Regions from separate parts of the Bradyrhizobium sp. LMG 9283 genome, predicted to be linked through region 1. Evidence: predicted binding sites of a transcription regulator. Region 1 holds the regulator's gene; each other region holds the start of a gene.

Region 1 (4,299 bases):
CAGGATGTACGATCTCTATCCGGGCCAGCGCGCCACCGGCCAGCTGCTGCTCGACCACACCAACATCCTCGACCCCAAGCTGGATCTCAACCTGCTGCGGGCGCGGGTCGGCATGGTGTTCCAGAAGCCGACGCCGTTCCCGATGACGATCTACGAGAACATCGCCTTCGGCATCCGCCTCTATGAGAAGATCTCGAAGTCGGAGATGGATGACCGCGTCGAGAAGGCGCTGCGCGGCGGCGCGCTGTGGAACGAGGTCAAGGACAAGCTCAATGCCTCCGGCCTGTCGCTCTCCGGCGGCCAGCAGCAGCGCCTCTGCATCGCCCGCACCGTCGCGGTGCGGCCCGAGGTGATCCTGTTCGACGAGCCCTGCTCGGCGCTTGACCCGATCTCGACCGCCAAGGTCGAGGAGCTGATCCAGGAATTGTCCGAGAACTACACGATCGCGATCGTCACCCACAACATGCAGCAGGCGGCGCGCGTCTCCGACAAGACCGCCTTCATGTATCTCGGCGAGTTGATCGAATTCGACGACACCAGCAAGATCTTCACGTCGCCGAGCGACCGGCGCACGCAGGATTACATCACCGGCCGGTTCGGCTGAGGAGACGGAACATGGGTTCTGAACATACCGCAAAGGCCTTCGACACCGACCTCCAGGAGCTCACCCGCCTGGTCGCCGAAATGGGCGGCATCGCCGAGCGCATGATCGTCGATTCCGTCGACGCGCTGATCCGCCGCGACGTCGCGCTCGGCCAGCGCGTGGTCGCGACCGACGCCGAGCTCGACGCGCTGCAGAAGCGCATCGAGGAGCGCGCCGTGCTCACCATCGCCCGCCGCCAGCCGATGGCGGTGGATCTGCGCGAGATCGTCGGCGCCATGCGCGTCGCGACCGATCTCGAGCGCATCGGCGATCTCGCCAAGAACATGGGCAAGCGCGTCGCGGCGCTGGAGACGGATTTCCATCCGCTGAAGCTGTTCCGCGGACTGGAACACATGACCGATCTCGTGCAGCAGCAGGTCAAGTCGGTCCTGGACGCCTATGCCGCGCACGATCTGCCGGCGGCCATGGCGGTGTGGAAAGGCGACGAGGAAGTCGACGCCATCTGCACCTCGCTGTTCCGCGAGCTCCTCACCTATATGATGGAGGATCCGCGCAACATCTCGTTCTGCATCCACCTGATGTTCTGCGCCAAGAACATCGAGCGGATCGGCGATCACGCCACCAACATCGCAGAGACCGTGTTCTACATGATCGAGGGCCAGGCGATCACTGACAAGCGGCCGAAGGGCGACATGACGACCTTCGCCACGACGGTGCCGAATACCTAAGGGAGCGACGACAACATGGGCGCACGCATTATGGTGGTTGAGGACGAGGAAGCTCTCACCGAGCTTCTCCGCTACAACCTCGAAGGCGACGGCTATGACGTCGAGACGGTGATGCGCGGCGACGACGCCGACACCCGCCTCAAGGAGCACATTCCCGATCTGATCGTGCTCGACTGGATGCTGCCGGGCCTGTCAGGCATCGAGCTGTGCCGGCGGCTTCGTACCCGCCCCGAAACCAAGCAGCTGCCGATCATCATGCTCACCGCGCGCGGCGAGGAGAGCGAGCGGGTGCGGGGGCTTGCGACCGGCGCCGACGATTACATCGTCAAGCCGTTCTCGGTGCCGGAGCTCTTGGCGCGCGTGAAGGGTCTGCTCAGGCGCGCCAGCCCCGAGCGGCTCGCCACCGTGCTCGCCTATGGCGATATCGAGCTCGACCGCGACAAGCGCCGCGTGGCGCGCTCGGGCCGGCCGATCGATCTCGGCCCGACCGAATATCGCCTCTTGGAGTTCTTCTTGGAGCATCCCGGCCGCGTGTTCTCGCGCGAGCAGCTGCTCGACAGCGTCTGGGGCCGCGACATCTACATCGACGAGCGCACCGTCGACGTCCATATCGGCCGCCTGCGCAAGCTGCTCAATCTCGGCCGCGAGCAGGACCCGATCCGCACCGTCCGCGGCGCCGGCTACGCGCTGGACGATCGTTTCGCGAAGGCCGAGCAGACCTGAGGTTTGCGAGCTGTTGCCACACGCTCAGTGTCGTCCCGGACAAGCGTCAGCGCAGATCCGGGACCATAACCACAGGGCATGATTGTTTTGCGAAAAGGTAATTTCGAGTCCCCATAACCACATCTCTCGGTGGCTATGGGTCCCGGATCGGCGCGCGCTTGTGGCGCGTTTGTCCGGGACGACATCGGATTGTTTGAGCCGTCATCGTGTGACAGCTCATTTCTGATCTCAGAACAAACTCACCGCGTGCCCGGCTTCGCCGGTGCGCGACGGCGATCCGCTGCGGGCTGATAGGCCACGCGCGAGTGCTGGGCGCAATAGGGCAGGCCGGAGAGAGCCTTGCCGCCGCAGAAGAAGAAATCCGGGCTTGAGGGATCGCCGACCGGCCAGTGGCAGGTCGCCTCGTTCAATTCCAGCAGAGACAGCCGCTGACTCATCGGCACCACGTTGTCATAGGTGACAGGCTCGGCCTCCACCTCGACCTCGAAGGCCTGCGCCAGCGCGGTGTTGCCGCGCGCGACAGGGCGGGTCACCCGCATCATGTGCTGCGCGGGCCGTGCCTTGCGCGGCCGGGGCGCTGCCGATGAAGGGCTCTTGGCGCGGCCGGACAGACCGAGCCGATGCACCTTGCCGATCACGGCATTGCGGGTCACATTGCCGAGCTCCGCCGCGATCTGGCTGGCCGAAAGTCCGGCCTCCCAGAGCTTTTTCAGCTGCTCGACGCGATCATCGGACCAGGTCAAAACCGTCATTGCACCCTTTCCCTCGCTGCGCGCCTGCCATCCTGGGGCCTTCGCAGCGAATGCCTGAAGCCTTGAAAATCCCGTGCCGCAGAATCCCTTAAGGCTCGCCGGGCGCGCTCAAGACGCCCGAACGTTTACGCCGGTACATGAGGACTCTTGGGATCAGAACCGCTGCACGAGATGTCGTATCTGACAGTCCAAACGCTACAATATGGCGTGACTCCCGCGCAAGAGTCCGCCGACTCGCTTCCACATGTTCCGTGGTGAAAACTCCGCAAAATCGCCACCGCAAGACTACGGATTCAGCGTTTCGCGAGGCTTTCCGGGCGGCATTGACACCTGTCTTGCCAAGCATAAGATAGTCTTACGTGCCGCCCTTAAAAGGCGGCACGTTTCGTTTTCCGGGGCCGGTCGATGGTGCGTTGCGCAATGCACGTCTCACACCGTCCGCAACATTCAAGTGACGTCATGACTGACAGCGCCGCGCCGCATTTGCTCCCCGTTTTCGCCAGGGCCGACCTCGGTTTCGAGCGCGGCGAAGGCTGCTGGCTGATCGCGACCAATGGCGATCGCTATCTCGATTTCACCTCGGGCGTGGCGGTGAATGCGCTCGGCCATGTCCATCCCGCGCTGGTCAAGGCGTTGCAGGAGCAGGCGACGAAGCTCTGGCACATGTCGAACCTGTTCCAGAGCCCGGACGGCGAGAAGCTTGCCGCGCGTCTGTGCAAGGAAAGCTTCGCGGACTTCGTATTCTTCTGCAATTCCGGCGCCGAGGCGCTGGAAGGCGTAATCAAGCTGGTGCGCCACCATCACTTCTCCAAGGGGCATCCGGAACGTTACCGCATCATCACCTTCGAGGGCGCCTTCCACGGCCGCACGCTGGCGACGCTCGCCGCCACCGGGTCTGCAAAATATCTCGAAGGCTTCGGTCCGCCGATGGACGGCTTCGACCAGGTGCCACATGGCGATCTCGACGCTGTGAAGAAGGCGATCGGCCCGCACACCGCCGGCATCGTGATCGAGCCGATCCAGGGCGAGGGTGGCGTTCGCTCTGCGCCTCCCGGTTTCCTGAAGGCGCTGCGCGAGCTCTGCAACGAGCGCGGCATATTGCTCGCCTTCGATGAGGTGCAGACCGGCATGGGCCGCACCGGCGATCTCTTCGCCTATAGACGCACCGGCGTCACGCCTGACGTGATGTCGCTCGCCAAGGCGCTCGGCGGCGGCTTCCCGATCGGCGCGGTGCTGGCGACCGCGGAGGCGGCCGCTGGCATGGGGCCCGGCTCGCACGGCTCGACCTTCGGCGGCAATCCGCTCGCGATCTCGGCTGCGAACGCCGTGCTCGACGTCATGCTCAAGCCCGGCTTCTTCGACCACGTGCAGAAGATGTCGCTGCTGCTCAAGCAGAAGCTCGCCTCCGTGATCGACCGCCATCCCGATGTCGTCAGCGAAGTCCGCGGCGAGGGCCTCCTGATCGGCATCAAGGCTGTGGTGCCCTCGGGCG
Region 2 (4,299 bases), 630 kb from region 1:
GGCTTCCCATGATGATGGCGATCGGCGCGGTCATGACGTCAAATGTGCCCGGAAAAACAGAAAGATAGGCCAGATTAAAGGTTCCGGCCGGCGGCTCGCAAGGCGGTGGCAAGGAGAAGGGAATGCACTATCCTGTCTTGGTGAATCCCCGCAAGCCTTCATTGAGCAGGATGCCCATGAAGAAACCAAAAAGGGCTAGCGCTGCGAAGGCCAAAGAGGGCCGGAAGATCAGCATCGGCCGATCCAATGCCGCCCCCAAACGGCTGACCAAGCCTCCGGCAAAGCCGCCGCGGCGCGCCGCGTTGGGCGATGACGCAGCCCGAGACAACGTCAGGGCGACGATTCGGGGCTTGCGGGCCAAGCTCAAGGAAGCGCAGCGCCGGGTCGCGGAACTGGAAGCTGCGGCCGACACCGATTTCCTGCTCGAGATTCCCAACCGGCGCGGCTTCGAGCGCGAGCTCGCACGCGCCATCGCCTATATGAAGCGCTACCGCGCCAGCGGGGCGCTGATCGTGCTCGACGTCGATCGGCTGAAGCCGATCAACGATTCCTTCGGCCATGCCGCTGGCGACGAGGTGCTCAAGGCGATTGTCGCCACGCTAACGCGACAGGTGCGCGCCTCCGACGTGGTCGGCCGGCTCGGGGGCGACGAGTTCGCGCTGCTGCTCTGGAATCTCAGCGAGACCGATGCCAAGGCGAAGGCCGCGGCCTTGGAGCAGGCGATCGACGATTTATCCTTCGTCTTCCGCGCGCAGCACGTGACCGCGGGCGCCTCTGCCGGCGTCGCGTTACTCGGCCCCAACTCCGACGCAGGCCGCGCCCTGGAGGAGGCCGATGCCGCCATGTACGTCCGCAAGGCGCACCGCCGGCACGAGCCGCGGATCAGGCTCGCCCGCAGCGAGCGCTAGAGGGTCGCAAGATCTTCGGGCACGTTGCCGAATTTGCGCAGCAGCGTCGCATCACCGAATTCGCCGGTCATGGGGTCGCCGCTGCGGCTGAACGCGACCGCGCCGATATGGCCGGCGCCGCGCGCCAGAATCTCTGCGCGTCGTAGCGCCGCCGTCGAGGACTGACACTCCTCCGCCGCGCCTGCGACGGGTGATCCGTCGGCATCGATCAAGAAGGGCATTGCAACGTAGTAGGTCACATCCGACATGGCGTTGCTCCAATGATGAACTCAGGCGGCGCTGCTCTTGCTCCGCGAGGTTTCCGGAATGCAGCCGGCCGAAATCGCCGCCTGCAATTCCTCCAGCTCGACTTCCAGATATTCGTTGGCCATGATCAGCGCCTTGATGGTGCTGCGCAGATTGCCATCGCACATCGCGATCGCCTGATCGCAGGCCTGTTCATAATGGCTATTGTCGAGAAGAGGCGTTGCCGACATCTGCGTTGTCCTTGTGCCTTGTCTTTGCGTTTCCTAGGGCCGCTGGGATCCCCTGAATGTTCCTATTTTGTTCTTTTTGAGTCAAGCGGATTCGGATGCGGCGAGCGGCCGCGAAAGACCGGCTCAGGGGCTCAGGCGATGATGTCGGGGGTAATCTGGTCTTCGATGAACGCGATGCGGTCGCGCAACAACAGCTTGCGTTTCTTCAGCCGCTGTAGCCGCAATAGGTCGGGGGCGGGCGATTGATGCAACGCATCGATCGCCGCATCGAGATCTCGGTGTTCCTGCTGCAACCGGGTGAGCTCGGCTTCGAGCTCACGCTCATCTTCTTTGGTCATGTCTGCGGTGGCCGAAAACCGATAGGCGTGAAATCTGGGCTGTGGATGCCCTGTGGAAATTATCGTCCTTGCGCAGCGCGATCGCAAGCGATCTGCGACCCTCGCTCGCCGATCTCCCGCAACATATTTCTGCGAGGAGCTGCGGCCTTGCGCAGCCGCATTGATATCATGGATTTTTCCCGCGTGGTTCCCTTAGTCACGCTTCGTTACATATGAACTTTCAAAAAAGACAGTACGACGACGGATACCCATCGACAGGACGAATCGGTGATGTAGACTTGGCTGTCCGGATCGAATCCTGAGGTTCAACCCTACCGAGGAGGTTTCGAATGACAATTCAGGCACATCTTGTTGAATTGGAACGGAAGCACAAACTTCTCGAAAACGAATTGCACGAAGCTCTCGTGCACCTTTCAACAGACGACCTGCAAATTGTTGAGTTGAAGCGCCGGAAGTTGATGGTCAAGGACCAGATCGAGCGTCTGAAGCAAGGCGACACGCTCCACTAGTGATCCCCGTAACAGCGTAGAGTTGATCACATCCTTTCATGCAGGGGTGAGAGCATCCGTGCTCATCCCTGCTGCAAGGTGCACGCCGTGCAAGATCTTTGTGCGGCGCTAGTTTTTTGTTTGGACACGTTGTCCTGACGTGACCTGGTATCCACTTCGCTCGAAGACGCTCTAGATGCCTGCGAGCTCGGCGACGTGATCGGCGATCGCGAGCGACGACGTCAATCCCGGCGATTCGATGCCGAATAGGTTGATCAACCCTGCGACGCCGTGATCGCGCGGGCCTTGCATCAAAAAGTCCTGCGTGGCCACAGCCGGCGGCACGATCTTCGGGCGGATGCCCGAATAGCTCGGCATCAGCGCACCATCGGGCAGTGTCGGCCAGTATTTGCGGATCGCCGGGTAGAAGCGCTCGGCGCGTGAGGGATCGACCTCGTAATTGATCGTTTCGATCCACTCGACGTCAGGCCCGAAGCGCGCCTGCCCTGCCATATCCAGCGTCAGGTGCACCCCTAATCCGCCGGGTTCGGGGACCGGATAGATCAGGTGCGAGAACGGCGCCTTGGCGCTGCAGCTGAAGTAGTTTCCCTTGGCGAGATAGGCCGGCGGAATCCGGTCCAGCGGCATGCCCTCGATGTTGCGCGCCACATTCGTCGCCGAGAGCCCCGCGGCGTTCACGAGAAGATCGCATTGCAGAGTCATCGGTGCCTCGCCGCCGGCATCGATCTCGATGACGCCCGCCGCCGCCTTGGCGCGGATCAGCGGGGTGTGAAACGCGAAGGCGGCGCCGGCGTCCTCGGCTTCGCCGCGCAGCGAGAGCATGTAGGCGTAGCTGTCTATGATGCCGGTTGACGGCGACAGCAGCGCAGCGTCGCAGGCGAGCGCCGGCTCCAGCGCGCGTGCTGCCTCGCCCGTGAGCAGCTGCATGTCGAGCACGCCGTTGGCTGCGGCATGCGCCTTGATCGATTGCAGCTTCTCGGTCTCTTTCGGGGTGGTCGCGACGATCAGCTTGCCGCAATTCTTGTGAGGGATGCCGCGGTCGGCGCAGTAGCGGTAGAGCGCGTGCTTGCCGGCTACGCACATGCGCGCCATCCAGCTCCCGGCGCGGTAGTAGATGCCGGCATGGATCACCTCGCTGTTACGCGAAGAGGTGACGGTTCCAATGGCCTCGGCTTCCTCGAGCACGATCACCTCGCGCCCGGCCTGCGCGAGCTTTCGGGCCACCGCGAGACCGACCACGCCGGCTCCGATGACGACGCAGTCGACCCTATCCATGGTTGCGCAGGATCTCCGCGGGAAGCGCCGGTGGCACCAGACCGGGGAGCGGCGGCGCAGGGGAATTTTCCGTTAAGAAAGCATTTATCATGTCAGGGCAATTGCCGTACTTCACGTCACATTTTTCTGTTGTGGGTACAGGCGTTTACCCGATCCAAACCCGCGAGGCCAGACAATCCGGCGTTGAAATCGCGGGTGGCTGATGGCTGAGAAGAACTGGCACGTGGGCAGCACGCTTCCGATTGCTGTGCAGGCCGTCATGTGCCTGGCCGGCGCGGCCACGCCTGCGCGTGCCTTTGCGGCATCGGACGGCTTTAGCGTTCCCGGCGGTCTCGCCAAGCTCGATCCCGGCGTGATCTGGGAATTCCTGATCGCCGGCATCGTCGTCTGCTCGTTCCTCGTCGCGATCGGGCTGTGGATCCATTCCTCGCTGCGCCGGAGCAGGCGTTTGCAGTTGCGGCGCAACGCCTTCATCTCCTCCGCCATGAACAATCTCAACCAGGGCGTGGTGATGACGGATGCGCAGCGCCGCATCATCTTCTGCAACGACCGCTATCTCGAGATCTATGGCCTGACGCGGTCAGATGTCCGACCTGGCATGAACGGCCGCGAACTCCTCGAGTTGCGCCGCAGGCGCGGGGTGCTGGATGGCGCTTCCGACGACGAATTTTACGACAAGGCGGCAAGCGCCAATGGTCTGATCACGGAACTGCCGGACGGGCGGGCCATCCTGGTCAAGTTTTTCGTACTGCCCAACGGCGGTTCGGTGGCGACGCATCTCGACGTCAGCGAA
Region 3 (4,299 bases), 150 kb from region 1:
GCAGAATATCGGCGCGGCGTCCTTGCGCGAGCTGGCCGCGATCGGAAAGGCCAGTCGCGCGTGCCGGGCCGGCCGAGACCAGATCCCAGGCCTTGGTCAGCGGCAGCACGCCGTCGACGGCGAGGCGGAATGCAGCGAGCAGCTGTGCGGGATAGTAGTAATCCGACGCCAGCACCGAGCAGAGGCCCTTGGCGATCATGTCGGATGCTTTGGTCCAGCCAGTGTGGCTGCCGCCGCGCACGACGTTCGGCGCGCCATAGACGATGGCATCGCCGTGGCTGGCTGCCGCCCGCGCCGTCTCCTCGTTGATCGGAAACTCCGCGATGTCAGCGCCGAGCGCGCGAAACGCCTGCCGCATCGCCGGCGTTGCGTCATCGTGCGAGAGCATCCGCACCCCGGCCGTGCGGGCAGAAGCGGCCAGGCGCGACACCGAAGCCGGCACCTTGTCGGCGCGCGAGATCACGCGCTCGACCAGCCGGTCGAATTCTTCGCTCGAAAGCCCCGTGCGTTCCACCATACGGTTGCGCTTGCGCGGCTTGGCCATATCGGCGACAGTGCCGTCCATGTGGTCGTTGAAGGCGAACAGGTCGACGCGGCCTTCCGCGAGCCACTGGCTGATCTCGGCCTCGGCGTCGAGATTGTAGGTCTCGTGGCGCAGATGGAAGCGCGTGTCGGCGGCGAATTGCGGACGCTGCCGCTCGATCGCTTCCATCAGGCCGCGCGCATTGTCGGCGCTGCGCAGGCCCGGCTCCCACGAGCAGGTCGTGGCGTGAAACACGGTGGTGATGCCGTTGCTGATCGCCTGGCGGTCGCTGTCGGCGAGCGCGACGTCGATCGGGAAATCGACGCCGGCACGCGGCATCATCTGCCGCTCGAAGGCATCGCCATGCAGATCGACGATGCCGGGCAGCACCAGCAGGTCGCGGGCATCGAGCGCCAGCCGCGCACGGCCGCGAGAGGCATCGACCTCTGCAATGTCCGTACCGGACACGAGAAGAGAGGTTTCGACGAGCTCGGCGCCGATCAGGGCCCGGCCGCCTTCAAGGAATATGTCTGTCACGCGACTGCGCTTCGTTTGCTGGCAGGAGAATTGGTGAGAGAGCTCGCCCGTGCTTCGTACGTCGAAAGAAAATCTTCAATCCCGAGCTTGCGGAAATCGGGCAGCGCCTCGCGCAATTTGTCGTGATCCCAGTCCCACCAGGCGAGCTTCGCGAGGCGCCCGGCGATCTCCTCCGAGAACCGCCGCCGCACGATCCGGGCCGGATTGCCGGCGACGATGGTGTAGGCCGGCACGTCCTTGGTGACGATGGCGCCGGCAGCGATCACCGCGCCGGTGCCGATGTTGCGGCCCGGCAGCACGATCGCGCCATGACCGATCCAGACATCGTGCCCGATATGGACATGATGCTGGCGCCGCCAGTCGAAGAACGCGGCATCGTCGCTCTCGCCTTCAAAGTAGGCGCTGGAGCGGTAGGTGAAATGCGCCTGCGTCGCGCGATGCATCGGATGATTGCCCGGATTGATGCGCGTCATCGCGGCGATCGAGCAGAATTTTCCGATCGTGGTGTAGGTGATCTGCGAATCGTTCACGACATAGGAGTAATCGCCCATCGCCACTTCATGCAGGATCGTGCGCGCGCCGACCTCGGTATAGGCACCGAGCCGGGTCTCGTGCAGTTCGGCCGAGGGATCGATGGTCGGCTGAACCGAAAGGGCTTTGGCGGCCATGTTGCATCCGATGTGCGAGGGCGGGCGTTTCTCTTCGAGTGGCTTGATGACGATGTCATGACGCCGAGATGACAGGGGATGAGGTGTGTAGGATCGCCGCACCGCAATGCGCGTGTCACACAAGTGTTAAGCGTGAGCGTTAGCGGTTGGCTCCAGCTACTCTGGAGCCCTGCATGCTGGTGGTGGATGGTCTGACGTGCCGCTTCGGCGCAAAAGCCGCGGTCGACGACGCTTCGTTCCAAGTTTCGCCCGGCGGCTTCGTCGGTGTGATCGGGCGATCCGGCGCCGGCAAGTCGACATTGCTGCGGACCATCAACCGCCTTGTGACGCCGACCGGGGGCCGCATCCTGTTCGACGGCGTCGACGTCACCTTGCTGCGCGGCAATGAGCTGCGGCAGTGGCGCGCCCGCTCGGCGATGATCTTCCAGCAGTTTAACCTGGTCGGCCGGCTCGACGTGCTCACCAACGTCCTGATGGGGCGGCTTGCGACGATGCCCGCCTGGCGCTCGCTGTCGCAAGTGTGGCCCGAGCAGGACAAGGCGCTGGCGATGTCGGCGCTCGAGCAGTTCGACATCGCTTCGCTCGCCGCCCAGCGCGCCGATCAGCTCTCCGGCGGTCAGCAGCAGCGCGTCGCGATCGCCCGCGCGCTGGTGCAGCAGCCCGACATCATCCTCGCCGACGAGCCGATCGCCTCGCTCGATCCGCGCAACACCAAGATCGTCATGGATGCGCTGCTGCGCATCAACAAGCATTTCGGCATCACCGTGCTCTGCAATCTGCATTCGCTCGATCTGGCGCGGACCTATTGCGACCGCCTGATCGGCATGGCCGCGGGCCGCGTGGTGTTCGACGGCGCGCCGTCCGCGCTGACCGACCACGTCGCGCGCGAGCTTTATGATCTCGAAGCCACCGACGTCATGGGCGGCATGCCCGTGCCGGCGCCCGAGGGCGTTCCGGCGCTCGGGACGGCCGCGGCGGCCTGAGCCTCGCCTGTTTAGTTCAAGTCTTTGCGTCAACCGACCTCAACCGATGAAGAGGGTACCATGATCACTCGCAGATTAATCCTCGCCGGCGCCGCCGCGCTCGCGTTCACGGCCTCCGCCTCGGCGGACGACTGGAAGGCCAAATATCCCGAGCTGACCTTCGCCGTCGTGCCGGCCGAGAACGCCTCCGGTGTCACCGAGCGTTGGTCCCCGTTCGTGGACTATCTCTCGAAGCAGCTCGGCGTGAAGGTCACGCTGCGCATCGCCAATGACTACGCCGCCGTCATCGAAGGCCAGCGCGCCGGCAACATCCACATCGCCAGCTACGGCTCGGCCTCGTTCGCTCGGGCCCGCCTGACCGGCGTCAAGACCGACGCCTTCGCCAACGACATCAACGCCGACGGTTCGACCGGCTATTACTCGGTGTTCTTCGTCAAGGCGAGCAGCCCCTACAAGAAGGTCGATGATCTCAAGGGCAAGAACCTCGGCCTGGTCGACCCGAACTCGACCTCCGGCAACAATGTGCCGCGCTTCGAGCTCGACAAGATGGGCATCCCGGATGCCGACGGCTATTTCGGCAAGGTCGTCTTCACCGGCAGCCATGAGAACGCGATGCTGGCGCTGGCGCAGGGCACGGTCGACGTCGCGGCCAACCAGTGGACCAGCGACGACGATTCCACGCTGGCGCAGATGCTGACCAAGGGCATGCTGAAGAACGCCGACGGCTCGGCGATGAAGAAGGACGATTTCCGCATCATTCACAAGTCGGCGCCGATCATCAACGGTCCCTATGCCTACAATTCCGACCTGCCTGATGACGCCAAGGCGGCCATCGCAAAGGCGTTTTTCGATGCGCCGGCCAAGGACAAGGCCGCGTTCGATCGCCTGTCGGACGGTCAGAAGAAGGGCTTTCATCCCGCCACCACCAAGGATTGGGATGGCACGATCGAGCTGATCAAGTTCGTCGATGCGCTGCGTAAAAAGAAGGCGTCCTGAGTTTTCGGGACGATGCACTCGAGCCGGGTCCTCAGGACCCGGCTCTTTCTTTGACGGGACCTGTTTCGACCGATGACGACAGCGGTTTCGATCCTCCCCGAGCAGCAGCTGGCCGCGCTCAACGCCGCCTATCGCCAGGCGGTCTCGCGCAGGCGGCTCCGTCTCCTGTTGGGAGCTGCGATCTTTGCCGCAGCGCTGGTGCTCGCCGCGATCGGCGCCGAAGTGAATTTGCGCACGCTGTTCACCTATTTCGGCAACTTCGTCAGCTATTTCGACCGCATCCTCACGCTCGACAGCGGCCAGCGGGTCTGGACCGACGTCGGCGAGTGGCTCTGGGGCTGGCGTAAATGGCTGAAGATGCTGGGCGAGACGCTGCTGATCAGCTATGTCGGCACGTTGATCGGCGCGACCTTCGCTTTCGCCCTCAACTTCTTCGCGGCCGAGAACACCTCGCCCGCGCCCTGGCTGCGCTTCGTCGTGCGGCGGCTGCTCGAATTCGCCCGCACCGTCCCCGGCATCGTGTTCGCGCTGGTCTTCGTCATCGCCTTCGGGCTCGGACCGATGGCCGGTGTGCTCGCGATTGCGATTCACT
Region 4 (4,299 bases), 2.9 Mb from region 1:
GCCCGGTAGGCGGGAGAGCTCGTCACGAATGTTGATGGTGGCGTAGTTGCTTAGGTACAGGCTGTCGTACCTCGCCTCCGGCGAGGTCAGCGTCACGAACAAGAGGATCGAGGTCGACCGCTTCTGCACGGTCACGCCCTGGTTCTGCACCGACTGCGGCAGCTGCGAGAGCGCGCTGGAGACGCGGTTCTGCACCAGCACCTGCGCGAAATTGAGATCGGTACCGATCTTGAAGGTCACGGTCAGCGTGTAGGTGCCGTCCGAGCCGCTGTAGGACTGCATGTAGAGCATGTCCTCGACGCCGTTGACCTGCTGCTCGATCGGCAGCGCCACGGTGTCGATCACGGTCTTGGCGCTGGCGCCGGGATAGCGCGTGGTCACCTGCACCGTCGGCGGCACCACGTCGGGATATTGCGCAACGGCGAGGTTGAACAGCGCTACGCCGCCGATGAGGATCATCAGGAGCGCGATGACGTTCGAGAGGACCGGCCGCTCGATGAAGAATTTTGAGATCATGGCGGGCTCCTACTTGGCAGAGGCCTGCGGCTGCTCGATCTTCGTCACCTGCGGGTCGATCTTCTGGCCCGGGATCACCCGCAGGAGCCCAGCGATCACCACGCGATCCTCCGGCTTGAGGCCGCTCTCGATCACGCGAAGGCCATTATCGACGGGGCCGATCTGCACGTTGCGCTGCTCGATGACGTTGTCGCCGTTGACGACGAGGAGATAGCGGCCGCCCTGGTCGCTGCCGAGCGCGGTATCGGGGACGAGCAGGGCGCTCTTCTCCTGATCGAAGGGGACGCGGACGCGGACGAAATAGCCGGGCAGCAGCACCCGCTTGTCGTTGGGAACGAGGCCGCGCACCGCCAGGGTGCCGGTCGATTGGTTGAGCGTCGGCGACACATAATCGAGATGCCCCTGATGCGGGTAGCCGGTCTCGGTCTGGAGCCCGATCTCGATCGGGAATTGCTTGAGGTCGGCCGCTGTCAGTCCGCGGCGCGCCGCTTCGGCCCGGATGCGCAGCACGTCCTGCTCATTGACGGTAAAGTTCACGTAGATCGGGTCCATCGCGACGATGGTGGCGAGCTGGGTCGGCGAGGAAACACCGACGAGCTCGCCGATCGAGACCATATGCGCGCTGACGATGCCGTCGAACGGCGCCGTGACCTTGGTGTAGCCGTAATTGACCTCGGCGAGCTTGGTGTTGGCCTGGGCCTGCTGGAGATTGGCCTGGGCGTTGTCGCGGTTCGAGGTCGAGGTGTCGAGGGTAGCCTGCGAGACGGCCTGGCGCTGCACCAGCTCGGCCTGCCGCTTATAGTCGGCTTCGGCCTGACGGAGCGAGGCCTGCGCGCCGGCCTCGGCCGCCTGCGCCTGCTCGAGCTTGAGCTTGTAGGTCTCCGGCTCGATCGTGAACAGCTGGGTGCCCTGCTTGACGAAGGTGCCGTCCTGGTAATCGATCGATTGCAGGAAGCCCTGCACGCGCGCGACCAGATCGACGCTCTTGATCGGCGCGGTGTTGCCGGTGGACTCGATATAGCGCGTCACTGCGCGCTGCACCGGCGTCGCGACGTCCACCTTGGGCGGCGGCGGCGCCACAAACGTGTTCTTGTCCTCGCAGCCGGCGAGCGCGATCACGGCGGTTGCCGTTGCCAAAGCCCGTCCGACATGTCTCCACGCTTGCTTAAGTCGTGCGGGAGATGCGGGATTCGCGCAGGTCATTCGGAGGTCCCCGATTGCTGTTTGTCGGTGCGGCAGGCTAGCAACAAATGACTGGCCGTGGAACACCATAGCCATGGCAGTCGCCGGCCTTGCGCTGCAAACGGCGGCGTGGCGTTTGAGAGATTTATCACGACAAAGCGCTTTTTCATCGGGCGCACGATCGACAAGAATTGTGCCAAGGCGATGCGATCGAAACGAAGTTGGTGGACAGAAGAAACGGTGAGGAGGCATGACATGCCGAGACCTTCAAGAAGACAGTCACGGTGGTCGCCGTCTCGCTCGGTCACAGCTAGGCGCTGTCGTTCGTCGCGGCGTTCATGACGGACGCGAGGACGAACGGCACGTTGCGCAAGGCCTATGACAATAGCGGCCTGAAGGACGCGCCCCGGACGGAGTAGCGTCATGGAATCCTCGGCTCGCACCATCTCATGGTGGAGCGGTGCGGTCCCGTTCGGCTTTGCCGTGATGACAAATTCCGTCCGAGCAACTGCGCAAATTGCCATGCGTCAAACTGACACAGCGCTGTCATCGCGCGCCGCTATGGTCCCGAGGGTCGGCGTCAATCTTTCGGGGCAACACAACAATGACATCCAGACTTCTGACGACGGCTGCGTTTTTCGCGGCCGCGACGGCACTTGCGTGCAGCATTCCAGTCCTCGCGGACGATTTCGGTCGGGACCGCGGTCACGACCAGGGCCAAGGTCAAGGCCGCGATCATCACCGTCATCCGCATGACATCCACACCGAGACGCCGATCAAGCATCTCGTGATCGTCTTCAACGAGAACCGCTCGTTCGATCATTACTTCGCGACTTATCCGAATGCGGCCAATCCGTCGGGTTCGCTTCCCTTCGTGCCGAAGCCGCATACGCCGAAGGTCAATAATCTCGTCACGGCCAACCTGCTGGTCGACAACCCCAACGACAATCCGGCCAACGGCAGCGGCGCGACGGACCCGTTCCGCCTCGACCGCACCCAGGCCAATACGCGCTCGCAGAACCACAGTTACACGCCCGAGCAGCAGGCCGTCGACAATGGCAAGGAAGACCTGTTCCCGAAGTTCACGGGCCGCGGCACCGCGGGCGGCGCTGGCGCGTTCGGCACCAACGGGCAGGTGATGGGCTATTTCGACGGCAACACTGTCACCGCTCTTTGGAATTATGCGCAGCACTTTTCCATGAGCGACAATGCCTGGACCGATACCTTCGGTCCGTCGACGCCGGGCATGCTCGAGGTGATCTCCGGCCAGACCAACGGCGTGCAGAACATCGTCGGCACGTCGTCGTCGATCGCCGACGGCCAGGGCGGCCTGACGCTGATCGGCGATACCGATCCAGGCAACGATTCCTGCTCGAGCACGACGAGCACGATCCTGATGGACGGCAAGAACATCGGCGATCTGCTCAACGAAGAGCACATCAGCTGGGGCAGCTTCATGGGCGGCTTCGACCTGACGCTGAAGAATGCCAACGGCACCACGGGCTGCGGGCGCAGCACCTTCTCCAGCAACGTCAACGGCACCATCGTGGACTACATTCCGCACCACGCTTGGTTCCAATACTACAAGTCGACCGCGAATCCGACCCATGCGCGGCCGAGCTCGGTCCATGCGATCGGCCACACCTATGCGCTGGACGGCAAAGTCGATCCGGCCAACCACGGCTATGATCTTGAGGACTTCTACGCCGCGGTGAAGGCCGGCAATTTCCCGGCCGTCTCCTACATCAAGATGCCCGCCTTCCAGGACGGTCATGCCGGCAACTCCGATCCGCTCGACGAGCAGGTCGGCAATGTCGAGCTGATCAACTTCCTCCAGAAGCAGCCAGAGTGGCGCGAGACTGCCGTCATCATCACCTATGACGACTCCGACGGCTGGTACGACCATCAATACGTTGCACCGAAGAGTGCCTCCTATGATCCGACCGCCGATCAGGTCAACGGTCCGGGCCTGTGCGGCCTGGGTGCGCAGAAGCAGCCGGCGCCGAAGGGTCTGGGCGGCAAGCCGGTGAACGGTCGCTGCGGTCCGGGCACGCGCATTCCCTTTATCGTGGTTTCGCCCTACGCCAGGACCAACTTCGTCAGCCACACCTTCATCTCGCAGGCCTCCGTGGTGCGGTTCATCGAGGACAACTGGCTGCGGGGCAAGCGCATTGGTGGCGGCTCGTTCGATGCCAGCGCCGGATCGATCATCGACCTGTTCGACTTCGATCAGGATCACAGCCATGATTTCCGGACGGATGCGCTGTTCCTCGATCCGACCTCCGGCACGGTGATCACCAGCCCACCGGACGAGCACCACCACCCCTAGTCCAGCGGGACGCTTCATGATCAGCCGCACCATGTGGTTCCTCGGCGCCGGCCTTCTTGCTCTGGCCGGCGCCGTCCTTGCGGCGGAGACGCCAGGAGTTCCCCAGACGGGACAGGCGGGGGCGAATCCGAACCCGGTTCGTCTCATGCGCCCGCCCATCGCGCCGTTGTCTGCGATGGCGCAACTCGGCAAGCAGATCTTCTACGACGCCTCGCTGTCGTCGTCCGGCGCGCTGTCCTGTGCGTCCTGTCACAGCCCGGATCACGCTTACG

What was found. Region 1 encodes PhoB, which activates phosphate uptake and scavenging genes when phosphate is short. Its sites were predicted from a motif close to TGTCATNNANCTGTCAT; they were not measured.
Region 2: the regulator PhoB is predicted to act here: its motif matches at 1,949-1,965, upstream of P6U29_RS36670 (YdcH family protein).
Region 3: the regulator PhoB is predicted to act here: its motif matches at 1,786-1,802, upstream of phnC (phosphonate ABC transporter ATP-binding protein).
Region 4: the regulator PhoB is predicted to act here: its motif matches at 2,232-2,248, upstream of P6U29_RS11890 (phospholipase C).

The regions. Positions count from the first base shown of each region.
Region 1 covers NZ_CP120691.1:8,509,273-8,513,571, reverse strand. The annotation lists gene pstB (phosphate ABC transporter ATP-binding protein PstB) at 1-604, shown strand, start outside; gene phoU (phosphate signaling complex protein PhoU) at 616-1,332, shown strand; gene phoB (phosphate regulon transcriptional regulator PhoB) at 1,348-2,055, shown strand; gene P6U29_RS39710 (GcrA family cell cycle regulator) at 2,295-2,807, opposite strand; gene P6U29_RS39705 (aspartate aminotransferase family protein) at 3,267-4,299, shown strand, end outside.
Region 2 covers NZ_CP120691.1:7,880,343-7,884,641, reverse strand. The annotation lists gene purE (5-(carboxyamino)imidazole ribonucleotide mutase) at 1-34, opposite strand, end outside; gene P6U29_RS36690 (GGDEF domain-containing protein) at 177-908, shown strand; gene P6U29_RS36685 (hypothetical protein) at 905-1,156, opposite strand; gene P6U29_RS36680 (hypothetical protein) at 1,178-1,384, opposite strand; gene P6U29_RS36675 (YdcH family protein) at 1,516-1,722, opposite strand; gene P6U29_RS36670 (YdcH family protein) at 2,052-2,231, shown strand; gene P6U29_RS36665 (NAD(P)/FAD-dependent oxidoreductase) at 2,403-3,506, opposite strand; gene P6U29_RS36660 (EAL domain-containing protein) at 3,709-4,299, shown strand, end outside.
Region 3 covers NZ_CP120691.1:8,358,663-8,362,961, reverse strand. The annotation lists gene P6U29_RS38970 (alpha-D-ribose 1-methylphosphonate 5-triphosphate diphosphatase) at 1-1,060, opposite strand, end outside; gene P6U29_RS38965 (chloramphenicol acetyltransferase) at 1,057-1,728, opposite strand; gene phnC (phosphonate ABC transporter ATP-binding protein) at 1,902-2,711, shown strand; gene phnD (phosphonate ABC transporter substrate-binding protein) at 2,772-3,707, shown strand; gene phnE (phosphonate ABC transporter, permease protein PhnE) at 3,780-4,299, shown strand, end outside.
Region 4 covers NZ_CP120691.1:2,559,339-2,563,637, forward strand. The annotation lists gene P6U29_RS11875 (efflux RND transporter permease subunit) at 1-516, opposite strand, end outside; gene P6U29_RS11880 (efflux RND transporter periplasmic adaptor subunit) at 526-1,719, opposite strand; partial or broken gene P6U29_RS11885 (amino acid ABC transporter substrate-binding protein) at 1,959-2,117, shown strand; gene P6U29_RS11890 (phospholipase C) at 2,303-4,027, shown strand; gene P6U29_RS11895 (cytochrome-c peroxidase) at 4,044-4,299, shown strand, end outside.